DNA from 3 places in the Sphaerisporangium sp. NPDC051017 genome. Region 1 is predicted to be linked to each of the others. Evidence: predicted binding sites of a transcription regulator. Region 1 holds the regulator's gene; each other region holds the start of a gene.
What was found. Region 1 encodes HrcA, which represses chaperone genes, less so after heat shock. Its sites were predicted from a motif close to TTGGCACTCTCNNNNNGAGAGTGCCAA; they were not measured.
Positions count from the first base shown of each region.

Region 2: groL (chaperonin GroEL) is a predicted target of HrcA. The motif match lies at 1,198-1,224, and genes of this name have one in related genera.
Region 3: groES (co-chaperone GroES) is a predicted target of HrcA. The motif match lies at 1,142-1,168, and genes of this name have one in related genera.

Region 1 is NZ_JBFBCI010000068.1:6,192-9,250, reverse strand. It holds gene AB0M95_RS34830 (hypothetical protein) at 1-667, opposite strand, end outside; gene hrcA (heat-inducible transcriptional repressor HrcA) at 852-1,862, shown strand; gene dnaJ (molecular chaperone DnaJ) at 1,863-3,002, shown strand.
Region 2 is NZ_JBFBCI010000034.1:63,122-66,180, reverse strand. It holds gene thrC (threonine synthase) at 1-108, shown strand, start outside; gene AB0M95_RS25020 (MoaD/ThiS family protein) at 122-397, shown strand; gene AB0M95_RS25015 (cold-shock protein) at 737-937, shown strand; gene groL (chaperonin GroEL) at 1,353-2,978, shown strand.
Region 3 is NZ_JBFBCI010000053.1:21,745-24,803, forward strand. It holds gene groL (chaperonin GroEL) at 1-621, opposite strand, end outside; gene groES (co-chaperone GroES) at 734-1,048, opposite strand; gene AB0M95_RS31350 (class I SAM-dependent methyltransferase) at 1,366-2,550, shown strand; gene AB0M95_RS31355 (hypothetical protein) at 2,826-3,059, shown strand, end outside.

The DNA of each region.
Region 1 (3,059 bases):
CGTTGACGGTGACGGTCTGGTGGAGGCTCACGTTGGTGAGCTTCACCGGGTTCCCGGCGGAGTCCTGGGCGAGGCAGGTCACGTTGGCCGGCCCGGACGAGGAGGCGTACAGGATGGGCTTGTCGGCCGGGTCGAGCGGGGCGGAGACCTTGCCGCCGCTCGGGAAGACGTGCGTCGGCGCGGCCTGGTCGATGGTCTTGGTCACCGTGCCGAAGCCGATGACGATGCCCGCGACGAGGCTCGCGATCGCGACCAGCCAGGCGGCCAGGATCCAGCGGCGGCGCGGGCGGATGTCCGCGGCCGGGGGCCTGTACGCCGGACCGCCCGGCGGTGTGCCCTGGCGGGGACCGCCCGGGTACGGACCGTACCCGGGACCGTGTGGTGGCGCGCCGAGGCCGGGACCGCCGGGCGGAGGGCCGTACGCGGGTCCGCCGGGGGGAGGTCCGTACCCGGGGCCGTTCTGCGGCGGGCCGCCGTACCCGGGTCCGCCGTACCCGGGTCCGCCGTGCCTGGGTGTGCCGTGCCCGGGTGCGCCCGGAGGGGGGCTTCCCGGTGGCGGGCCGTACCCGCCGGGCGGAGGGCCAGGGGGTGGCCCCGGTCGCTCTGGGGTGCCCTGGCGTGGGATCCAGGGGTTCGGCTCGTTCGGACGGGGGTCGTTCTGGCTCATGATCCCAGTGTGGACGAAGGTGCTTGTCATCAGATAGCAAGTGGCTTGTCGCTGACCGGGTGAGGTCGTGCCTCCGAGTTATCGCACGCCGACGACATGAGCCGTACACTTGGCACTCAGGAACACAGAGTGCCAGCCGACCCCCCTTCGCGGGGGCACACTCGCGAGGCAGGAGGTGAGCACGTTGCTCGATGACCGTAAGCTGGCCGTCCTGCGCGCCGTTGTCGAGGACTACGTGTCCACCAACGAGCCGGTCGGGTCGAAGGCGTTGGCCGAGCGCCACAATCTGGGCGTCTCCCCGGCCACCGTCCGCAACGACATGGCCGTGCTCGAAGAGCAGGGGTACATCACGCAGCCGCACACCAGCGCGGGCCGCGTGCCGACCGACAAGGGCTACCGGCTGTTCGTCGACCGGCTGTCCCAGATCAAACCGCTGTCGGCCGCCGAGCGGCGGGCGATCGAGACGTTCCTCGCGGGCGCCGTCGACCTGGACGACGTCGTGACCCGCACGGTGCGCCTGCTGGCCCAGCTCACGCGCCAGGTCGCCGTGGTGCAATATCCCTCGCTCACGCGCTCGACGGTCCGCCACGTCGAGCTGGTGCCGCTCGCCGAGCGGCGCATCATGCTGGTCCTGATCACCAATACCGGCCGGGTGGAGCAGAGGGTCGTCGAGCTTCCCGAGATCGTGGCCGACGACCAGGTCGCACACCTGCGGGCGCTTCTCAACGCCTCGCTGGACGGGTGCGGGCTCGGCCGCGTGCCGGAGACGATCGCCGATCTTCCTGATCGCCTTCCCGAGGAAGACCGACCGGTGGCGGCCACTATCCTGTCGGTGTTGCTGGAGACTCTGGTCGACCGCCACGACGAGAAGGTCATCTTCGCCGGGGCCGCCAACCTCGCGGGCGACTTCAGTGTCGGCCTGCGTGAGGTGCTGGAGGCCCTGGAGGAGCAGGTCGTGCTCATGCGCCTGCTCGGCGAGGCGGGGGACCACTCCGCGCTGATGGTGCGCATCGGCTCGGAGAACCCGTACTCAGGTCTTCACGGCACCTCGATCGTCGCCGCCGGTTACGGTTCGGGCGACAACGAACTGGCTCGGCTCGGAGTGCTGGGCCCGACGCGAATGGACTACCCCGTGACAATGGGAGCGGTGCGCGCGGTGGCGCGCTATGTCGGCCAGATCCTGGCGGGGTCCTAGGTGGCCCGCGACTATTACGGCATCCTCGGGGTCCGCCGTGACGCCAGCCAGGACGAGATCAAGAAGGCCTATCGCCGGCTCGCCCGCGAGCTGCACCCGGACATAAACCCCGACCCTGAGACGCAGGAGCGGTTCAAAGAGATCAACCAGGCGTACGAGGTCCTGTCGGACCCGAACAAGCGCCAGATGTTCGATCTCGGGGCCGATCCGATCGGCGCGGGCGCGGGCGCCGGGGCCGGGGCCGCCGGGTTCGGCGCGGGCTTCCCGTTCAGCGACATCATGGACGCGTTCTTCGGTGGCGCGGGCGGCTCGCGGGGCCCCCGGTCCCGGGCCAGGCGCGGGCGCAACGCGACGATCCGCGTCGAGCTCGACCTCGCCGAGTCCGCGTTCGGCACCACGCGCGAGCTGGTGGTCGACACCGCCGTGCTGTGCACCGTCTGCCAGGGCTCGGGCGCCGCGCCGGGCACCCACCCGGACACCTGCGACATGTGCCACGGCCGCGGCGAGGTCTCGCAGGTCACGCGGTCGTTCCTCGGCCAGGTCATGACCGCCCGGCCGTGCCCGCAGTGCGGCGGCTTCGGCTCGATCATCCAGCACCCCTGCCAGGAGTGCTCCGGCGACGGGCGCGTGCGCACCCGCCGTACGATCAAGGTCCGCATCCCGGCCGGCGTCGAGGACGGCACGCACATCCAGCTCGCCGGCGAGGGCGAGGTCGGCCCCGGCGGAGGCCCTCCGGGCGATCTTTTCCTGGAGATCGTCGAGCGCCCCCACGAGATCTTCGAGCGCCACGGCGACGACCTGCACTGCACGGTGGAGATCCCGATGACGGCGGCGGCCCTCGGCACCATCCTCACGGTCGAGACGCTGGACGGCGCCGAAGAGATCGACGTGCGGCCCGGTACGCAGTCCGGGCAGGTCATCCCCCTGTACAGCCGGGGCGTCCAGCGGCTCAACGAGACCGGCAGGGGAGACCTGCTGATCCATGTGAACGTCGAGACCCCCACCCGCCTCGACCCCGCGCAGGAGGAACTGCTCCGCGAGCTGTCCAAGCTGCGCGGCGAGGAACGTCCCCCGGGCAAGTTCGCCCCGGGGCAGCAGGGCTTCTTCTCCCGGCTGAGGGACGCGTTCAACGGCCGCTGACAGTCGCTGACAACGGGCGGCCTCCGCCACGCGCGGAGGCCGCGCGAGCGGTTCGCC
Region 2 (3,059 bases), on a different contig from region 1:
GGCGACGGCCTGAAGACCCTGGACGCGGTCTCCGACGAGGCCCGGCCGACCGCGGTCATCCGCCCCTCTCTCGACGCATTCCGTACGGCTGTCGTCGAAAACTCCTGAAAGGTCCCGATAAATGAGCGTTTCTGTGCGGATTCCGACGATTCTCCGTACGTACACCGACGGTGCCGCCGAGGTGAAGGGTGAAGGCGCGACGCTTCGCGACGTGTTGCAGAAGCTCGATGCGGACTTCCCCGGAATCGGGGCCCGTATTCTGGACGAAACGGGCAACATCCGCCGTTTTGTCAACGTGTATGTCGGAGAAGAGGACGTCCGTTTCATCGACGGACTTGACACTGTGACGCCCGAGGGCGCCCAGGTCTCGGTGATCCCGGCGGTCGCCGGAGGCTGACCATCGGCGGTGCCGGACGCCCGCGTGTCCCTCGGGATGCGCGGGCGTTCGTGCGTTCTGGGCCCGTGAACGGCCCAGCTATCACAATAGAAGCCTTACTGGGCCATCCCAGTAGTGTAATTGTCAACTAACTAAACGCAAGTATGAAATAGTCACGTACTGCTTAGAGCGAACGTCAAGAAGTAGTTTGGTGTTTGACTCTGTTGCGCCAAGGCATGCCACAGGTATGGTCGAGAACGATCGACGTGGCCGAGGAGTTCGCATGCGTCTCGGTTCCGAAGGTCACGGGCCTCGCGGAGGAGTGGGCGGGGTCCGGAGCCCAGCAAGAGGAGTCGGAAAGTGGCGCAGGGCACCGTCAAATGGTTTAACGCGGACAAGGGCTACGGCTTCATCGCGGTAGACGGTGGTAAGGACGTGTTTGTCCACTACTCGGCGATCCTGTCGGAGGGATACCGTTCGCTCGAACAGGGTCAGCGGGTGGAGTTCGAGATCACACAGGGCCAGAAGGGTCCACAGGCAGAGTCCGTGCGGACTGTGTGACGCGGCCGGCGTAGTCCGGCCCGCGGCGGGAGATCCACTGGTCTACCCACAGTCACGAGTTGGAGGGCCCGGTCCGCGCTTCATCGCGGCCCGGGCCTTCTCTCATCCCGATACCTGCCCCGTCTGCGGATTCCCGCACATGCGATCCTCGCCGATGAGCGCAGATCCAATATTGGGCATACGGTCGGACAAATCGCTGTGCCTCCCAGGTCATAGGGGTGGTCGCTTGCACTCGACCGGGTAGAGTGCTAAACAGTTCGTTGGCACTCTCGTGTGGAGAGTGACAAACCTGGATCGAGGCGTCGGGGCCCGGCTGATCCACGGCGACAGGTGTCGTGGGAACCGGGTCTACATGCCGTCGCGGGCGTCGGCTCGATCCGCCGCAAGCCACCCTGTATCTGGGAGGTCTAGCCGTATGGCAGCCAAGATGATCGCGTTCAACGAGGACGCCCGGCGCGGTCTCGAGCGCGGTATGAACCAGCTCGCCGACGCCGTCAAGGTGACCCTTGGTCCCAAGGGCCGCAACGTCGTGCTGGAGAAGAAGTGGGGCGCTCCCACCATCACCAACGACGGTGTCTCCATCGCCAAGGAGATCGAGCTCGAGGACCCGTGGGAGAAGATCGGGGCCGAGCTCGTCAAGGAAGTCGCGAAGAAGACCGACGACGTCGCGGGTGACGGCACCACCACCGCCACCGTGCTCGCCCAGGCGCTCGTCCGCGAGGGCCTGCGCAACGTCGCCGCCGGCGCCAACCCGATGTCCCTGAAGAAGGGCATCGAGGCCGCCGTCGAGCGCGTCAGCGAGGAGCTCTCGAAGATCGCGAAGGACGTGGAGACGAAGGAGCAGATCGCCTCCACCGCCTCCATCTCCGCCGGCGACACCCAGATCGGCGAGATGATCGCCGAGGCGATGGACAAGGTCGGCAAGGAAGGCGTCATCACCGTCGAAGAGAGCAACGCCTTCGGCCTCGAGCTCGAGCTCACCGAGGGCATGCGCTTCGACAAGGGCTACATCTCCGGGTACTTCGTGACCGACCCGGAGCGCATGGAGGCCGTCCTCGACGACCCCTACATCCTGATCGTCAACTCCAAGGTCTCCGCGAACAAGGACCTGCTGCCGCTGCTCGACAAGGTCGTGCAGTCCGGCAAGCCGCTCGTGATCATCGCCGAGGACGTCGAGGGCGAGGCCCTGGCCACCCTGGTGGTCAACAAGATCCGCGGCCTGTTCAAGTCCGTCGCCGTCAAGGCCCCGGGCTTCGGTGACCGCCGCAAGGCCATGCTGAGCGACATCGCCACCCTCACCGGCGGCCAGGTCATCAGCGAGGACGTCGGCCTCAAGCTCGAGACCGCCACCCTGGACCTGCTCGGCCGCGCGCGCCAGGTCATCATCACCAAGGACGAGACCACCATCGTCGACGGCGCCGGCGACCCTGAGCAGATCGCGGGCCGCGTGAACCAGATCCGCGTCGAGATCGAGAACACCGACTCCGACTACGACCGCGAGAAGCTCCAGGAGCGTCTCGCCAAGCTGGCCGGCGGCGTCGCCGTCATCAAGGCCGGCGCGGCCACCGAGGTCGAGCTCAAGGAGCGCAAGCACCGCATCGAGGACGCCGTCCGCAACGCGAAGGCGGCCGTCGAGGAGGGCATCGTCCCCGGCGGTGGCGTGGCCCTGATCCAGGCGGGCGCGAAGGCGTTCGACAAGCTGGAGCTCTTCAACGACGAGGCCACCGGCGCCTCCATCGTGCGCAAGGCGCTCGAGGAGCCGCTGAAGCAGATCGCCGTGAACGCCGGCCTCGAGGGCGGCGTCGTGGTGGAGCGGGTCCGCAACCTGGAGCCGGGCGTCGGCCTGAACGCCGCCACCGGTGAGTACGTGAACCTGCTCGAGGCCGGCATCATCGACCCGGCCAAGGTGACCCGCTCGGCGCTGCAGAACGCCGCGTCCATCGCGGCCCTGTTCCTCACCACCGAGGCGGTCATCGCCGAGAAGCCCGAGAAGACCCCGGCCGCTCCCGCCATGCCCGGCGGCGGCGACATGGACTTCTGAGCCCTCCGGCTCCCAGTTAACGCGAAAGGGCCATTCCCGGACCTCCGGGAGTGGCCCTTTCGCGTTACGCCTGGCATGGGC
Region 3 (3,059 bases), on a different contig from region 1:
CTCGGGGTCCGTCACCATGTAGGGCGACAGGTAGCCCTTGTCGAACTGGAGACCTTCGGTGAACTCCAGCTCCAGGCCCATGGTGTTGGACTCTTCGACGGTGATCACACCGTCCTTGCCGACCTTGTCGAAGGCCTCGGCGATGAGCTCGCCGATCTTGGCGTCCTGCGCGGAGATCGTGGCGACGTTGGCGATCTCCTTCTTGTCCTCGACCGGGCGGGAGCGCTCGAGGAGGCGGTCGCTGACGGCGCGGGCGGCCAGGTCGATGCCGCGCTTCAGCGACAGCGGGGAGGCGCCGGCGGCGACGTTGCGCAGGCCCTCGCGCACCATGGCCTGGGCCAGGACGGTGGCGGTGGTGGTGCCGTCACCCGCGACGTCGTTGGTCTTGGTCGCCACTTCCTTGGCGAGCTGGGCGCCGAGGTTCTCGTAAGGCTTGTCGAGCTCGACCTCACGGGCGATCGTCACGCCGTCGTTCGTGATCGTGGGGGCGCCGAACTTCTTGTCGATGACGACGTTACGGCCGCGCGGCCCGAGGGTCACCTTGACCGCGTCCGCGAGGGCGTTCACACCACGCTCGAGAGCGCGCCGCGCGTCCTCGTCGAACTCCAGGATCTTGGGCATTTAAGGTCCTCTCAGCGTCAGAGGCCCCGGGGCCTCAGTCACAGGACCCCGGGGCATGACACGCGTATTTTGTAAGGCTCCGGACTGGCTAGTCGCCGGCGCGTTCCGGGCTTTACTTCTCGATGATCGCGAGAACGTCACGGGCGGAGAGCACGAGGTACTCCTCGCCGCCGTACTTGACCTCGGTACCGCCGTACTTGCTGTAGAGGACGACGTCCCCTTCCTTGACGTCGAGCGGAATACGCTTCTCGCCGTCCTCGTCCCAGTTGCCGGGGCCCACCGCGAGGACCTTGCCCTCTTGCGGCTTCTCCTTGGCGGTGTCCGGGATGACCAGACCGGAAGCGGTCGTCTGCTCGGCCTCAAGCGGCTGAACCACGATGCGGTCGCCGAGCGGCTTAACGGGAACCTTGGTGGCGGTCGTCACGATCGGACCTCCCCTTCAGATTTGTGGTGATGAGCTGAAGAGGCGACCAGCGGCCTGCCGTCGCGGGTGTCAGACCTGCCTCGTCGCATTTTCGTCTTGGCACTCTCCATGGGCGAGTGCCAACACTGAACAGTATGCAAGCCCGCCGACGCAGTCAACACGGACAGGCCGTCCCAGCTCAGAACGCTTTCTCCCCCGCGCGAACACACCATACGACTCGCCCGGAATGTCCGTATTGACCGAAGGCTAGTGCCCCGTCGGCACTGATCGGGCCGCCCGCCGCCGCCGGAGCCGTCCCGCGGACGCTAGCGTCGGGAGGCATGGAGCTTGAGGCCTTCCGTGAGTTGCTGACGCCGCGTGGACAGGAGGCGCTCGGTGAGGCCGTGGCTGCGGTCGCGGGGGACGCCGATCCGCTGCCGGCCGCGAGCCGGCTCAGGAAGAGCTACGACGCGCCCCTCACCGGCGCCGCGCTCACGCAGGCGCGGCTACGGGCGCGCGGCGCCGTGAAGTTCGGCGAGGACGCCGCGCGCATGTACTTCACCCCCGACGGCCTGGAGCAGGCGACCCGCGCGGAGGTCGCCGCCCACCGCGCCCGCCGGTTCGCGCCGGGCACGCGGGTGGCGGACGCCTGCTGCGGCGTCGGCGGGGACCTGATCGCCCTGGCCCGCGCCGGCTGCCAGGTGGACGCCGTGGACCTGGACCCGCTCACCGTGGAGGTCGCCCGGGCCAACGCCGCCGCGCTGGGCCTCGCCGGCCGCGTCACCGTCCGCGTGGGTGAGGCGTCCGAGATCGAGCCCGAAGCCTACGACGTGCTGTTCGCCGACCCCGCGCGCCGCTCGACCGGCAGGCGCGTCTTCGACCCGATGGCCTACTCCCCGCCCTGGCCGGTCGTGCTCGGCCTCGTGGCGCGGGCGCGCGCGGCCTGCCTGAAGGTCGCGCCCGGCATCCCGTACGAGCTGATCCCCGAGGGCGCCGAGGCCGAGTGGGTGTCCTACCGGGGCGAGGTCAAGGAGGCCGTCCTGTGGACCGGCGACCTCGCCGCGCGCCCCGGCGGCGGCCCCGGCAGCAGGGCGACGATGCTGCCGTCCGGCGAGACGCTCACCGCCGACCCCTCGCTCGGGCCCGCCGGGCACGGCCCCGTGGCGCGATACCTGTACGAACCGGACGGCGCCGCGATCCGCGCGCACCTGGTGGCCGAGGTCGCCGCCCTGGTGGACGGCCACCTGATCGATCCGCAGATCGCCTACATCACCGGCGACGCGCCCGTGAGCACGCCGTGGGCGGCGCGGTACGAGGTGCTGGAGACGCTGCCCTTCTCGCTGAAGCGCCTGCGCGCGGCGCTGCGCGAGCGCGAGATCGGCACGGTGACGCTGAAGAAGCGCGGCTCCGCGCTGGACCTGGAGCGCCTGCGAAAAGATCTCCGTCTTTCTGGCGATAAATCGTGCGTCGTCGCCCTGACCCGCATCGGCGCGCGTCCTTTCGCTTTCATCTGCCGGCCCGCGTGAACTCGACCGCCGGACGTGCGTGATATTCACGCACCACCGCGCTGACCTGCGCCAATGGCTCATATCCCGCCGAACCCGCCATAATCACGAAGTTTTAAAGTCGGCCCCGAAAGTCTTCCGCCGAGCCACTACAGTTGGCCAGCGCGGGATTTTGGCCCGATCGATCGCCGACCCGCCTCTTTCGTCAAGAACGTCGACCAATTCGTCGTGCCACGACGACCAGAGACCGACCCCACCGCCGTGCGGCCGAGCGCCCGCGAGTGAAGGAGCTTCCGGTGGATCACTCCAACCACACCCTCCTCCAGGCGGGCGACCAGACCGCCATCTCCGACAGGATGCGCGAGCTCCTCGCCCGGGCGGCCCAGGACCACGTCTACGAACAGCGCACCCAGGGGGCCGTTCTCGACGAGATCCGGCAACGGCTCGAAGGCATGGAGTGGCTCCTTCGCGAGGTCCGCGAGCGCGAGCTCGGCGGCCTCAGCGGCGCGCTGGAGGGGGTCAGCGGGCGG